DNA from 2 places in the Pseudomonas sp. Tun-23181 genome. Region 2 is predicted to be linked to the other one. Evidence: predicted binding sites of a transcription regulator. Region 2 holds the regulator's gene; the other holds the start of a gene.

Region 1 (7,132 bases), 1.1 Mb from region 2:
AGAGCGCGGCTCTTCATGGCGGAAAAGGTGTTGCGCAGTATAGCGAGCCGTGTTTTGTCGGCAAAGTATCGGCGGTGCCCGATGATCACGGAAAATCGGTAGAATGCGCATTTTTCATCGAAGTCGGAGCCCGGTCTTGCGCGAAATCGTCCTGATCAACATCACTGGTGAAGACCGTCCAGGTCTCACCGCGGCCATCACCGGCGTCCTGGTCCAGGGCGGAGTGAACATTCTCGACATCGGCCTGGCGGTGATGCACGGCACCCTGTCCTTCGGCATCCTGGTCGACATTCCGGACAACGAGGTGGCCACCGCCCTGTTGCAGAGCGTGCAGGCCAAGGCCCACGAACTGAACCTGCAGGCGCGCTACACACCGATCTCCGAGGCCGACTACCAGCACTGGGCCGATAGCCAGGGCGAGGCACGCCATATCGTGACCCTGCTCAGCCGCAAGGTGACCCCCGAGCAACTGCAGCGGGTCAGTGCGGTCATCAGCCAGTACGGCCTGACCATCGAGCGGATCGAGCGGCTGTCTGCGCGCGTGGTGCTGGATGCCCCGCGGGAGAAGGGCAAGGCCAGCATCGAGATTTCCGTGCGTGGCGAGCCGAGCGACGCCCAGGCCCTGCGTGCGGACTTCTTCGCCCTGGCCGAGGAACTGAGCGTCGACATCGCCTTCCAGAAGGATGACCTGTTCCGCCGCAATCGCCGCCTGGCAGTGTTCGACATGGACTCGACCCTGATCGAGGCCGAGGTGATCGACGAACTGGCCAAGGCTGCGGGGGTTGGCGAGCAGGTGTCGGCGATCACCGAACGGGCCATGCGCGGCGAGCTGGATTTTCGCGCCAGCTTCAAGGAGCGCATGGCGCTGCTCAAGGGCCTGGACGTCGGCGTGCTGGATGAGATCGGTGCTTCCCTGCGCCTGACCGAAGGCGCCGAGCGCCTGTTCGCCGAGCTCAAGCGCCTGGGCTACAAGACAGCGATTCTCTCCGGTGGCTTTTCCTACTTCGCCAAGCAGGTGCAGGCGCGCCTGGGTATCGACTACGTCTTCGCCAATGAACTGGAAGTGGTCGATGGCAAGGTCACCGGCGTTGCCGTCGAGCCGATCGTCGATGCCCAGCGCAAGGCCGAGCTGCTCCAGGAACTGGCGAGCCGGGAGGGCCTGCGACTGGAGCAGACCATCGCCGTGGGCGATGGCGCCAACGACCTGCCGATGTTGTCGCTGGCCGGGCTGGGCGTGGCCTTCCGGGCCAAGCCGCTGGTGCGCCAGTCGGCCAAGCAGGCGATCTCCACCTTGGGGCTGGATGGCGTGCTGTACCTGCTGGGCTTGCGCGACCGCGACGCGCGCTGAGGTTACGGGGTAGCGAGCTGCAAGGCAGCCCCGACAGCCCATGAAAAAGGCCCTGCCTGACGCACGCCAGGCAGGGCCTTTTTGTATCAAGCGGCGATCACGCCTGCGCCGGCGCCGCCAACTGCTGCCCCATGCGCACTGCCGAGCCTGCACCCAGGCCCTCGGCCCATTTCACCTGCTCCGGCCCGAACAGCACGATGGCGGTCGAACCCAGCTTGAAGCGTCCCAGCTCGGCGCCTTTTTCCAGGTGGATCGGCGTGCGGCTGGCTTCGTCGTAGCGGAAGGTCTTGAGCTCACGCTTCGGCGGGGTGACCAGGCCAGCCCAGACCGTCTCGATCGAGGCGACGATCATCGCGCCGACCAGCACCACGGCCATCGGCCCGCGCTCGGTGTCGAACAGGCACACCACCCGCTCGTTGCGAGCGAACAGCTCCGGTACGTTCTCGGCGGTGGTCTGGTTGACCGAGAACAGCCGCCCCGGCACATAGACCATCTCGCGCAGGGTGCCGGCCAGCGGCATGTGCACGCGGTGGTAGTCCTTGGGCGACAGGTAGATGGTGGCGAACTCGCCGCCCATGAACGGTGCGGCCAGGGCCGGGTCGCCACCGAGCAGCTCCAGGGCGCTGAAGCTGTGGCCCTTGGCCTGGAAGAGGCGGCCGTGCTCGATCGGGCCGAGCTGGCTGACCGCACCGTCGGCCGGGCAGAGGATGGCGCCCGGGGTCTCGTCCAGCGGCCGCGCGCCTGGCTTGAGGGCGCGGGTGAAGAAGGCGTTGAAGTGCTCGTAGGCCGTCAGGTCTTCGACCAGCGCCTCGGACATGTTCACCTGGTAGCGCTTGGCGAACCAGGCGGTGAAGGCGTTCTTGAACCAGCGTGCGCGGCATTCGGCGATGCAGCCGGCCAGGCGCGACAGCAGATGGTGCGCCAGCAGGTACTGGCTGAGGATGAACAAGCGGGATTTCATTGGGTTTCCTTGGAATTTCAGACTTCTACAGGCGTATCCGGGTGGTTGCCCCATTCGCCCCAGGAGCCGGCGTAGGCCTTGACCCGTGGGTAGCCCAGGGCCTTGGCCACCAGGTAGGTGAAGCCGGAACGGTGGTGGGTCTGGCAGTGGGTGATCACTTCCTTGTCGGGAGTGATGCCAAGCTGCTGGAGGATGTCGGCCATGTCCTGGCGGATGCGCAGGTGGTCGTTGAGGTCCATGCCGGCGGTCCACTCGAAGTTGACCGCGCCGGGGATGTGTCCACCCTTGGCCGCCAGGACCTTCTCGCCGCGGTACTCGCCGGGGCTGCGGGCGTCCCAGATGGCCAGGTCGGTCGCGCCCAGGCGGCTTTGCAGGTATTCGCGGGTGGCCGTGGGTTCCGGGTGCAGTTGCAGGTGGACCGGGCCGCCGGCGCTGGGTGGCACCTCGGTGGAGAGCTTGTCCGCCGGCCACGCCTGGATACCGCCATTGAGGTAGTGGTAGGCCTTGTGGCCGATGACATCGAGCATCCAGATGAAGCGCCCGGCCCAGCCGCCGCCTTCGTCGTCGTAGACCACATAGACCGCGTCGTCGCGGTGGCCGAGCTCGCCGAACAGCTTCTCCAGGTCGGCGCGCGCCGGCAGCAGGCCGGGGGCTGGCGGCTGGCCCAGCTGGGTGCGCTTGGGATCGACGAAGCGGGCGCCAGGGATATGCCCGCTGCCATAGCGGTTGGCGCAGGTCAAGTCGACCAGGATCAGCTGTGGCGAAGCCAGGCGTGGCAGCAGGTCGGCCGGTTCGATCACCAGAGGCAAGCCGGAAAAGTCAGTCATCCACGGTCTCCAGGGTGGAATAGAGGGGGCGATTGTAGCGCAAGGCTCAGGCGTTGCGGTTGGCAAAGGTGGCCAGGGCGCGCTCCAGGCATTGCGCGGTCTTGCCGAACGCCTGCACGCCGATATCGGCCAGCGGTTTGCCACCCTGGTCGGCGATCACCAGCATCAGCGGCTGGCCATCGACCGCCAGCGAACGCAGCAGCAGGTGCTCGCTGCGCCAGAAGGTGCGCAGCGGCGCTGGCATCAGCGCGCAGAACTGGGCGTGGTTCTCCGGCGTCAGACGTAACTGCGCCGCCTGGCTCATCAGGCGTTGCAACAGTTTGCTCTGGGCCAGCGGCAGCACCAGGGCAGAGGCCTCCTTGGGATGGCCGGCGGCCTGTTGCACGCGCAGGCACTCGTTGGGCTTGTCGAGCATCAACAGCATGACCCGTTGCATGCCGCAGGCCAGCAGGGCGTCGCTGCCTTGGGTGGCGAGGTGAATGGCGTTGCTGAACGGGCTGGGGGTCACCAGCAGTTCGCCGCACAGCCTGCGCCAGCGCTCCAGGTCCTGGCTGGGTGGTGGCGGCGGGGCGAGCATGTCCGGGTGTGGGCGGCGCTGCTGCCATGGCCAGATCAGTGCCTCGGCGGGATGGAATAGCGCGTGCCGGGCATGCTGGCGGGCACTGGCCGCAGCCTGCTGGTGGACTTGCTGCTGCACGTCGTCCAGGGACGTCTGCAGGTACAGGGCGGTCAGCAACTGCCAGCGCAGCAGGTGTGGGTGGTCCCAGCCGACCTGGGCCGCCAGGGCCAGGCCGTTGGCCAGCAGCACGGTGTTGGCCGGCTGGTTGAACCAACGCCGCAGCCCGGGCTCGTCGTCCAGGCGCTGTTGCTGGCTGAGGCGGTCCTGGTCACGGGCGATGTTCAGCACCTGGGCCAGTCGTTCGCGTTCGTCCATCAGCAGGCGGTAGCCCTGGGTCACCCATTCGGGTAGGCGCCAGTGCTCGGCCATGGCCTGGCACAGTTGCATGATGCGCACGCCGAACAACTCGTGCTCGACCTCGGCGGCCGCCTCGTCCTTGTGGATGACCCGCAGCTCCCAGGCGTCGAGCAGCCTGGGATAGGCCAGCGCCAGGGGCCAGAGCGGGGAGAGAAACAGCAGGCTGCCCCAGTGGATCTCTTGCCACAGCCGTGCCAGGCGGCTGGCGAACAAGCCGTTGGCCTGCTGGGTGGCGTGCTGGCTGATCAGCAGGAACTGGCGCAACACCGGTGGGATCTCCTCGCCCGGCACGGCGGGCAGGCGCGCCAGCAACTCGGCGCTGCGCGCCAGGCCCAGGCGGTTGAGGGCGATCTCGAGGCTTTCGGCGGGCTCGGCCAGGCTGGCATTGGCCGGATGGTTGGCCTCGCGCATGACCGACAGCACCAGGGCCGGGCTGTCCTGCATCAGTTCGGCGATATCGCGCAGGGAGCGGCGGCTGTCGTTGATGGCCGACAACACCTGGTCATGGCTCTGCTTCGGCACCGGCAGGCGGATGCCATCGAGCAGCTTTACCCAGGCCTGGAGCGTGCGCGGAGCCTGATTTGGCACCTTGGTTTCGATTGGCATTTTGATATCAGTCCGAACTGGCTTTTCACGTTTAGTGGCTATAGTCTGGCGCAGTTCTGCCGATAAGTAGAAGAGCGTTCCAATGCGCCCGCCCCTGACCCTGACTGCAAGTGCTTTGAACCTATGGCTAAAATTATCGGCATCATCGTCGTAATCGCGAGCGTGCTCGGCGGATACGTGCTTTCCCACGGCAAGATCGCGGCACTGATCCAGCCGTTCGAAGTGCTGATCATCGGTGGTGCCGCCTTCGGTGCGTTTCTTCAGGCCAACCCTGGCCACATGACCCTGCATGTGATGAAGAAGTCGCTGAAGATGTTCGGCACCCGCTTCACCCACACTTTCTACCTGGAGGTGCTGGGCCTGATCTACGAGATCCTCAACAAGAGCCGCCGCGAAGGCATGATGGCCATCGAGGGTGACATCGAAGACCCGGCCGCCAGCCCTATCTTCGCCAAGTACCCGACGGTGCTGGGCGACGAGCGCATGACCGCGTTCGTCTGCGACTACCTGCGCATCATGTCCACCGGCAACATGGCCCCGCACGAGCTCGAGGGCCTGTTCGACATGGAACTGATGAGCCTGAAGGAAGAGCTGGACCACCCTGCGCACGCGGTGAACAGCGTTGCCGACGGCATGCCGGGCTTCGGTATCGTCGCGGCGGTCCTGGGCATCGTGGTGACCATGGCGTCCCTGGGCGATGGCGACCAGACGTCCATCGGCCTGCATGTGGGCGCGGCGCTGGTGGGTACCTTCTTCGGTATTCTCGCCGCCTATGGCTTCTTCGGCCCGCTGTCCAACGCCTTGCGCCACGACGCCAAGGAAGAACTGAACGTCTACGAGGCGATCAAGGCCTCGCTGGTGGCCTCGGCTTCCGGCATGCCGCCGTCGCTGGCCGTGGAGTTCGGCCGCAAGGTGTTGTACCCGGCGCACCGTCCGAGTTTCGCCGAACTGGAACAAGCGGTCCGCGGTCGCTAAGCCATGGAGAACAATCAACCCATCATCGTCAAGCGCGTCAAGCGCTTTGGCGACGGCCACCACGGTGGTTCCTGGAAGATCGCCTTCGCCGACTTCGCCACGGCGATGATGGCATTCTTCCTGGTGCTCTGGTTGCTGTCCACGGCCACGCCCGAGCAGAAGATCGCCATCGCCGGCTACTTCAAGGACCCGATTGGCTTTTCCGAGAGCGGTACCCCCTACATCATCGACCTGGGCGGCTCGCCGAAACTGGCGCCGGAGAAGACCATCAACCCGGAGGCGGAGTCCGAGCCTATGCCCGACACCAGCATCCAACTGGACAAGGACCGGGTCGAGAGCCTGGCCGAGCAGGTCGAGCAGGAACGCCTCCAGTTGCTGTTGCAGGAACTGCAGAACAAGGTCGAGGAAAATCCCCAGCTGCAGAAGTTCAAGGACCAGATCCTGTTCGAGATCACCCAGGATGGCCTGCGCATCCAAATCATGGACGCCGAGAACCGGCCGATGTTCGACCTGGGCAGTGCGCGCCTGCAGCCGTACTTCGAGGACATCCTGCTGGCCATGGCCGACACCATCAAGGCGGTGCCGAACAAGATCAGCATCAGCGGCCATACCGATGCCAAGCCCTATGCCGGCACTGGCGAGTTCGGCAACTGGGAGCTGTCGGCCAGCCGTGCCAACGCCGCGCGCCGGGCGCTGGTCGCCGGTGGCTATCCAGATGCGCAGGTGGCGCGGGTGGTCGGCTATGCCTCGTCGTCGCTGTTCGACCGCAAGGACCCGTTCAACCCGGTCAACCGGCGTATCGACATCATCGTCCTGACCAAGAAGGCCCAGCGCACCATCGAAGGCGAGCAGGGCACACAGCAAGCGCCGGAGACGCCCGCCGATGGCGCACCGGGTGCCTCGGCTTCGCCGGCGCCGGGCCAGGGCGATGCCGCCCAGGCGCCGATGCAGCCACGCGAGCTACGTCAGAAGCTGAATATCTTCGAGGATGGCGTGCTGAAGATGGATGACGCCCAGGAATAATTCCTGCTGTCAGTGCTGGCCCTTTCGCGGGCAAGCCCGCTCCCACACGGGGCTGCAACCCGCCTCATTCAGGATCGACTCGGCCCTTGTGGGAGCGGGCTTGCCCGCGAAAAGGCCAACGCCGATGCCCGGGCTCAGTAGCTGTCCTGCGCCAAGCTGGCAATGATCGAGCGGTAGCTGCTCATCCGCTGCGGCTTGATGCGCCCTTCCTCCAGCGCCTGGAGCAGGGCGCAGCCAGGCTCGCGGTCGTGCTTGCAGTCGCGGAAGCGGCAATGGCCGAGCAGGTCGCGGAACTCGATGAAGCCTGCCTCGACGTCGTCGCGGCTGACATGGCCCAGGCCGAACTCGCGGATGCCGGGCGAGTCGATCAGGTCGCCGCCATTGGGGAAGTGATAGAGGCGGGCAGTGGTCGTGGT
Region 2 (7,132 bases):
AGGCCAAGGTCAAGGCCCAGGAAGAGGCGCAGCGCCAGCAGGACCTGCTGCCATCGCCCCAGCGTGCCCTGGAAACCAAGGAGCTGGGCTGGGACGACGTGACACCGATCGACATGATCGGCCTGGAGGTCGGCTACCGCCTGATCCCGCTGGTCGACCGCAACCAGGGTGGCCAGTTGCTGGCGCGGATCAAGGGGGTGCGCAAGAAGCTGTCCCAGGACCTGGGCTTTCTCATGCCTACCGTGCACATCCGCGACAACCTCGACCTGCAGCCCAGCGCCTACCGCCTGACCCTGATGGGGGTGATCCTGGCCGAGGCGGAGATCTACCCAGACCGGGAGCTGGCGATCAACCCCGGCCAGGTCTTCGGTACGCTCAACGGCATCGCCGCGCGCGACCCGGCCTTTGGCCTGGAGGCGGTGTGGATCGATGTCGGCCAGCGCGCCCAGGCCCAGTCGCTGGGCTACACCGTGGTGGACGCCAGCACCGTGGTCGCCACCCACCTCAACCAGATCCTGCAGAAGCACTGCCACGAACTGATCGGCCACGAAGAGGTCCAGCAGTTGCTGCAGGTCCTGTCCAAGGCATCGCCCAAACTGGCCGAGGAGCTGGTGCCGGGCGTCATTTCCTTGTCGGGGCTGCTCAAGGTCTTGCAGGCCCTGCTCGCCGAGCAGGTTCCGGTGCGCGATATCCGCAGCATTGCCGAGGCGATCGCCAACAATGCGGGCAAGAGTCAAGATACCGCCGCGCTGGTAGCGGCGGTGCGCGTCGGATTGTGTCGCGCTATCGTGCAAAGCATTGTCGGCACTGAGTCCGAGCTGCCTGTGATCACCCTGGAGCCCAGGTTGGAACAGATTTTGCTCAATAGTCTGCAAAGGGCCGGGCAAGGCCAGGAAGACGGTGTTCTCCTGGAGCCGAGCATGGCCGAGAAGCTGCAGCGTTCGTTGATCGAGGCGGCCCAGCGCCAGGAAATGCAGGGCCATCCGGCTATCCTGCTGGTTGCGGGCCCGATCCGCGCGATGCTGTCGCGATTCGGCCGCCTGGCTGTACCGAATTTGCATGTTCTGGCGTATCAGGAAATACCTGACAACAAGCAAGTCACCATCGTTGCCACCGTGGGCCCCAATGGCTGAGGTAGTGGGTTATGCAAGTTAAGCGTTTTTTCGCCGCCGATATGCGCCAGGCCATGAAGCTGGTCCGCGATGAGCTGGGCGCCGATGCCGCCATCATCGGCAACCGGCGCATCGCCGGCGGTGTCGAGTTGACGGCCGCGCTGGACTACAAGCTGTCCGCCCTGGCCCCACGTGTGCCCAATGCCGAGCTCGAGGACGAACTGCGCAAGACCCAGTCGCGCATCGCCACCGCCCAGGCCGAGCTGGGCAGCCGCAACGACACCGACGAAGGTAACCGCCAATTGTTCGCCGGCCTGCCGCTGACCGCCTCGGAGCCGTTGGTCGAGCCCCATGTCGACCTGCCGCCGCCTGCCGCCGCGCAGGCTCCGGCTGCTGTCGACCCGCGCCTGTTCGATGCCATGCGCTCGGAGCTGTCGGGGCTGCGCGAGCTGCTCGAAGTGCAGCTCGGCTCCCTGGCCTGGAGCCAGTTGCAGGGCAGCAAGCCGCAGCAGGCCAACCTCTGGCGCCGCCTGCAGCGCATCGGCCTGTCCGGCCCGATCGCCCGTGAACTGCTCGACCTGACCGCCGAGATCGGCGAACCACGGCATGCCTGGCGCATGGTCCTGGCGCACCTGGCGCGGATGATCGAGGTTCCAGAGGTGGAGCCGATCGAGGAGGGCGGGGTGATCGCCATGGTCGGCCCGGCCGGCATGGGCAAGACCACCACCCTGGCCAAGCTGGCGGCGCGCTACGTGCTCAAGTACGGCGCGCATAACCTGGCGCTGGTGAGCATGGACAGCTTCCGTATCGGTGCCCAGGAGCAGCTCAAGACACTGGGGCGCATCCTCAACGTACCGGTGACCTACGTCGATCCGGGCCAGTCCTTGGCCCAGGCGCTGGAGCCGTTGCTGCGCAAGCGCGTGGTGCTGATCGATACCGCTGGCCTGCAAGCCAGCGACCCGGCCCTGCGCATGCAACTGGAAACCCTTGCCGGGCGCGGCATTGCCGCCAAGAATTACCTGGTGCTGGCAACCACCAGCCAGAAGCAGGTGCTGACCGCCGCCTACCACAGCTACAAGCGCTGTGGCCTGGCCGGATGTATCCTGACCAAGCTCGATGAAACGGCCAGCCTCGGTGAAGTGCTGAGCCTGGCCATCAGTCATGAATTGCCGGTGGCCTATCTTACCGATGGGCCGCGCATTCCCGACGACCTGCACCTGCCGCGCAAGCACCAGTTGGTCAGCCGCGCGGTCAGTGTGCAAATGCAGGACGAGCCCAGCGAAGAGGCGATGGCCGACATGTTCGCTGATCTCTATCACAACCCTGGCAAGCGCGCGGGTTGATGAATGTGCAGCGCAAAGTACCTACATCAGGGGGTCGAGTTCAGCCCCTCATGTGGCCTGGGTCCAAGCGAGACAAGGTAAAGAACGAACATGGGTAGCATGCATCCCGTACAGGTGATCGCCGTAACCGGTGGCAAAGGTGGCGTCGGCAAGACTAACGTTTCAGTGAACCTGTCCCTGGCACTGGCCGAACTGGGCCGGCGGGTCATGCTGCTGGACGCCGACCTAGGCCTGGCGAACGTCGACGTCCTGCTGGGCCTCACGCCCAAGCACACCCTGGCCGATGTCATCGAAGGCCGCTGCGAACTGCGCGACGTGCTGTTGCAGGGGCCCGGTGGCGTGCGCATCGTCCCGGCCGCCTCTGGCACCCAGAGCATGGTGCACCTGGCGCCTGCCCAGCATGCCGGCCTGATCCAGGCGTTCAGCGAGATCGGCGACAACCTCGACGTGCTGGTGATCGACACCGCCGCCGGCATCGGCGACTCGGTGGTCAGCTTCGTCCGCGCGGCCCAGGAAGTGCTGCTGGTGGTGTGCGACGAGCCGACCTCAATCACCGACGCCTACGCCCTGATCAAGCTGCTCAACCGCGACTACGGCATGAACCGTTTTCGCGTGCTGGCCAACATGGCGCAGAGCCCGCAGGAGGGCCGCAACCTGTTCGCCAAGTTGACCAAGGTCACCGATCGTTTCCTCGATGTCGCGCTGCAGTATGTCGGCGCCGTGCCCTACGACGAATGCGTGCGCAAGGCGGTGCAGAAGCAGCGGGCGGTCTACGAGGCTTTCCCGCGGTCCAAGTGTGCGCTGGCGTTCAAGGCCATCGCACAGAAGGTCGACAGCTGGCCGTTGCCGGCCAACCCGCGCGGGCACCTGGAGTTTTTCGTCGAGCGCCTGGTGCAGCCCACCAGCGCAGGGCCGGTGCTATGAACGCGAGCGGTTTCAAGATGTACAGCAAGGCGTCGCGCGATGCCCAGTACGAACTGGTCGAACGCTACGCCCCGCTGGTCAAGCGCATCGCCTATCACCTGCTGGCGCGCCTGCCGGCCAGCGTGCAGGTCGAGGATCTGATCCAGTCCGGCATGATCGGCCTGCTGGAAGTGGCCAACAAGTACGATGCCAGCAAGGGCGCCAGCTTCGAGACCTACGCTGGTATCCGCATCCGTGGCGCCATGCTCGACGAGGTCCGCAAGGGCGACTGGGCGCCGCGCTCGGTGCACCGCAACACCCGTATGGTCAGTGACGCGATACGTGCCGTCGAGGCGCGTACCGGCCGTGACGCTAAAGATCATGAAGTTGCTGCCGAACTCCAATTGAGTCTCGATGATTACTACGGGATCCTGAACGATACCTTGGGCAGCCGCCTGTTCAGCTTCGACGACCTGTTGCAGGACGGCGAGCACGAAGGGCTCCACGAGGATGGCGCCAGTGGCCAGCTGGAGCCCTCGCGCGACCTGGAGGACGAGCGCTTCCAGGCCGCGCTGGCCGATGCGATCGCCAACCTGCCGGAGCGTGAGCGCCTGGTGCTGGCGCTGTACTACGACGAAGAGCTGAACCTCAAGGAGATCGGTGAGGTACTGGGGGTCAGCGAGTCGCGTGTCAGCCAGTTGCACAGCCAGTGCGCGGCGCGCCTGCGCAGCCGCCTGGGGGAATGGCGGGCACGCTGAAGCCAGGTTCGCCGCAGTCGTTGTAAATGATGCCCAATTGATTGAATGCGTGCTCGGGGCCGAGCGCGTCTAGGACTGCTTGGAGGTCTAATTGAACAAAGACATGAAAATCCTCATCGTTGACGACTTTTCGACGATGCGGCGGATCATCAAGAACCTGTTGCGTGACCTGGGCTTCACCAACACCGACGAGGCCGACGACGGCACCACGGCGCTGCCGATGCTGGAAAACGGCCATTACGATTTCCTGGTGACCGACTGGAACATGCCCGGCATGTCCGGCATCGACCTGCTGCGCAAGGTCCGCGCCCATGACCGCCTCAAACACATGCCGGTGCTGATGGTGACTGCCGAGGCCAAGCGCGACCAGATCATCGAAGCGGCCCAGGCCGGGGTCAACGGCTATGTGGTCAAGCCTTTTACCGCCCAGGTGCTCAAGGAGAAGATCGAGAAGATCTTCGAACGCGTCAACGGTTGAGTCACGTCAGGGGGCGCCATGGAGCAGAAAAACACGTCGCTGGGTGAGTTCGAATCGACCCTGAAGAAACATGCCCAGGAACTGGTCGAGAGCCTCGAGCACGGCCGGTTCGGCGAGGCGGTGCAGTTGATCCACCAACTGAACCAGACCCGCGACCGCGGCCTGTACCAGGAAGTCGGCAAGCTCACCCGCGAGTTGCACAGCGCGATCGTCAGTTTCCAGATCGACCCGCGCATGCCGCAGGCCGAGGAAATGTCGCAGATCACCGACGCCACCGAGCGCCTGGCCTATGTGGTCAAGCTCACCGAGGGCGCCGCCAACCGCACCATGGACCTGGTGGAAGCGGGCACCCCGGTGCTCAACGACCTGGCCGCCGAAGCCCAGAACCTGAGTGCCGACTGGCAGCGCTTCATGCGCCGCGAGGTCGCCGCGCCGGAGTTTCGCGAGCTGGTCAAGCGCGTCGACAGTTTCCTGACGCACAGCGTCGAGGGCAACCGCAAGGTCGCAGGCCATCTCAACGACATTCTCCTGGCCCAGGACTATCAAGACCTGACCGGCCAGGTGATCAAGCGCGTGACCGCGTTGGTCACCGAAGTCGAAAGCAATCTGCTCAAGCTCGTGCTGATGGCAAGCCAGGTCGACCGTTTTGCCGGTATCGAACATGACCACCAGCAGCTGCGCGCTGAAAAAGATCAAGAAAAACATCCGGCCCGGGGTGAAGGTCCGCAGATTCATGCCGATAAGCGTGAAGACGTCGTGTCCGGTCAGGACGATGTCGACGATCTGCTGTCCAGCCTGGGTTTTTAGGGAGCACGTTCAATGAGCTTCGGCGCCGATGAAGAAATCCTCCAGGATTTCCTGGTAGAAGCCGGCGAAATTCTCGAGCAACTGTCCGAGCAACTGGTCGAGCTGGAAAGCCGGCCCGACGACGCGGACCTGCTCAATGCGATCTTTCGCGGTTTTCACACTGTTAAAGGGGGCGCCGGCTTCCTCCAGCTCAACGAGCTGGTGGAGTGCTGCCATATCGCCGAGAACGTGTTCGACGTCTTGCGCAAAGGGGAGCGCCGGGTCGACGCAGAGCTGATGGACGTGGTCCTCGAGGCGCTGGACACGGTCAATGGCATGTTCGGCCAGGTGCGTGAGCGCAGCGACGTCACCCCGGCCACGCCCGAGCTGCTGGCGGCCCTGTCGCGCCTGGCAGAGCCTGCCGCAGCCGAGGCCGAGGCGCCGGCCCCTGAGCAGGCGCCGGCAGCGGTCGCCGAAGCGCCGGCTGCCGAGGCGGACATCACCGATAGCGAATTCGAACAACTGCTCGACTCCCTCGACGCGGTCAAGGCCCAGGCCGAGGCTGCCGAGCAGAGGCAGGGCGAGGCGGTCGGCGGCGAAGGCGACGAGATCACCGATGCCGAGTTCGAGTCGCTGCTGGACCAGTTGCACGGCAAGGGGCAGTTCTCCCCGGAAGCCGTCGCCACTGCGCCGCAGGACTCTGCCGCGGCACCGGCGGGCGACGAGATCACCGACGCCGAGTTCGAGGCGCTGCTCGACCAGTTGCACGGCAAGGGCACCTTCGCCGCCGATGCGCTGCCTGGCGCCGCTGCGCCCGTGGCCAGCGCTGCCCCGGCGGCGGGCGACGGCGAGCACATTTCCGAGCACGAATTCGAAGCGTTGCTCGACCAGTTGCATGGCAAGGGCAAGTTCTCCAGCGACGCAGTGGCTGGCGAGGCACCTGCCGCCGTGGCGGCTGCGCCGGCGACCAGTGCGCCCAAGGCCGAAAGCAAGCCCGCTGCCAAGTCGGCACCGGCCGTCAAGCCTGCCGCCGCCGCGCCTGCTGCCAACAAGCCTGCGGCCCCGGCCCGTGCCCCGGCGCCGGCTGCCGACAAGCACGCGGTCAGCGAGGCGGAAACCACCGTGCGGGTCGATACCGCCCGCCTGGACGAGATCATGAACATGGTCGGCGAGCTGGTGCTGGTGCGTAACCGCCTGGTCCGCTTGGGCCTGAACAGCGGTGACGAGGCCATGTCCAAGGCCGTGTCCAACCTCGACGTGGTCACCGCCGACCTGCAGACCGCGGTCATGAAGACCCGCATGCAGCCGATCAAGAAGGTCTTCGGCCGCTTCCCGCGCCTGGTTCGCGACCTGGCCCGCCAGCTCAAGAAGGAGATCAACCTGGAGCTGGTCGGCGAAGAGACCGACCTGGACAAGAACCTCGTCGAAGCCCTGGCCGACCCGCTGGTGCACCTGGTGCGCAACGCCGTCGACCATGGCGTGGAGATGCCCGACGAACGCGAGGCCGCCGGCAAGGCGCGCACCGGCCGGGTGGTGCTGTCGGCCGAGCAGGAGGGCGACCACATCCTGTTGTCGATCTCCGACGACGGCAAGGGCATGGACCCCAACGTCCTGCGTGCCAAGGCCGTGGAGAAGGGCTTGATGGACAGGGACGCCGCCGAGCGCCTGAGCGAGTCGGACTGCTACAACCTGATCTTCGCCCCGGGCTTCTCGACCAAGACCGAGATTTCCGACGTCTCCGGCCGTGGTGTG

What was found. The regulator FliA, encoded in region 2, starts transcription of late flagellar genes. The targets are predictions, from matches to a motif close to CTAAAGTTTNNNNNNNNNNNGCCGNTAA.
Region 1: a site for FliA is predicted at 4,757-4,784, ahead of motA (flagellar motor stator protein MotA). Genes of this name have one in related genera too.

The regions. Positions count from the first base shown of each region.
Region 1 is NZ_CM171630.1:4,293,078-4,300,209, forward strand. It holds gene serB (phosphoserine phosphatase SerB) at 137-1,348, shown strand; gene asd (archaetidylserine decarboxylase) at 1,446-2,309, opposite strand; gene ACDI39_RS20365 (rhodanese-like domain-containing protein) at 2,327-3,136, opposite strand; gene ACDI39_RS20370 (HDOD domain-containing protein) at 3,183-4,718, opposite strand; gene motA (flagellar motor stator protein MotA) at 4,842-5,693, shown strand; gene motB (flagellar motor protein MotB) at 5,697-6,716, shown strand; gene rsgA (small ribosomal subunit biogenesis GTPase RsgA) at 6,851-7,132, opposite strand, start outside.
Region 2 is NZ_CM171630.1:5,415,520-5,422,651, forward strand. It holds gene flhA (flagellar biosynthesis protein FlhA) at 1-1,133, shown strand, start outside; gene flhF (flagellar biosynthesis GTPase FlhF) at 1,145-2,455, shown strand; gene fleN (flagellar synthesis regulator FleN) at 2,546-3,379, shown strand; gene fliA (RNA polymerase sigma factor FliA) at 3,376-4,116, shown strand; gene ACDI39_RS25665 (chemotaxis response regulator CheY) at 4,220-4,594, shown strand; gene ACDI39_RS25670 (protein phosphatase CheZ) at 4,613-5,401, shown strand; gene ACDI39_RS25675 (chemotaxis protein CheA) at 5,414-7,132, shown strand, end outside.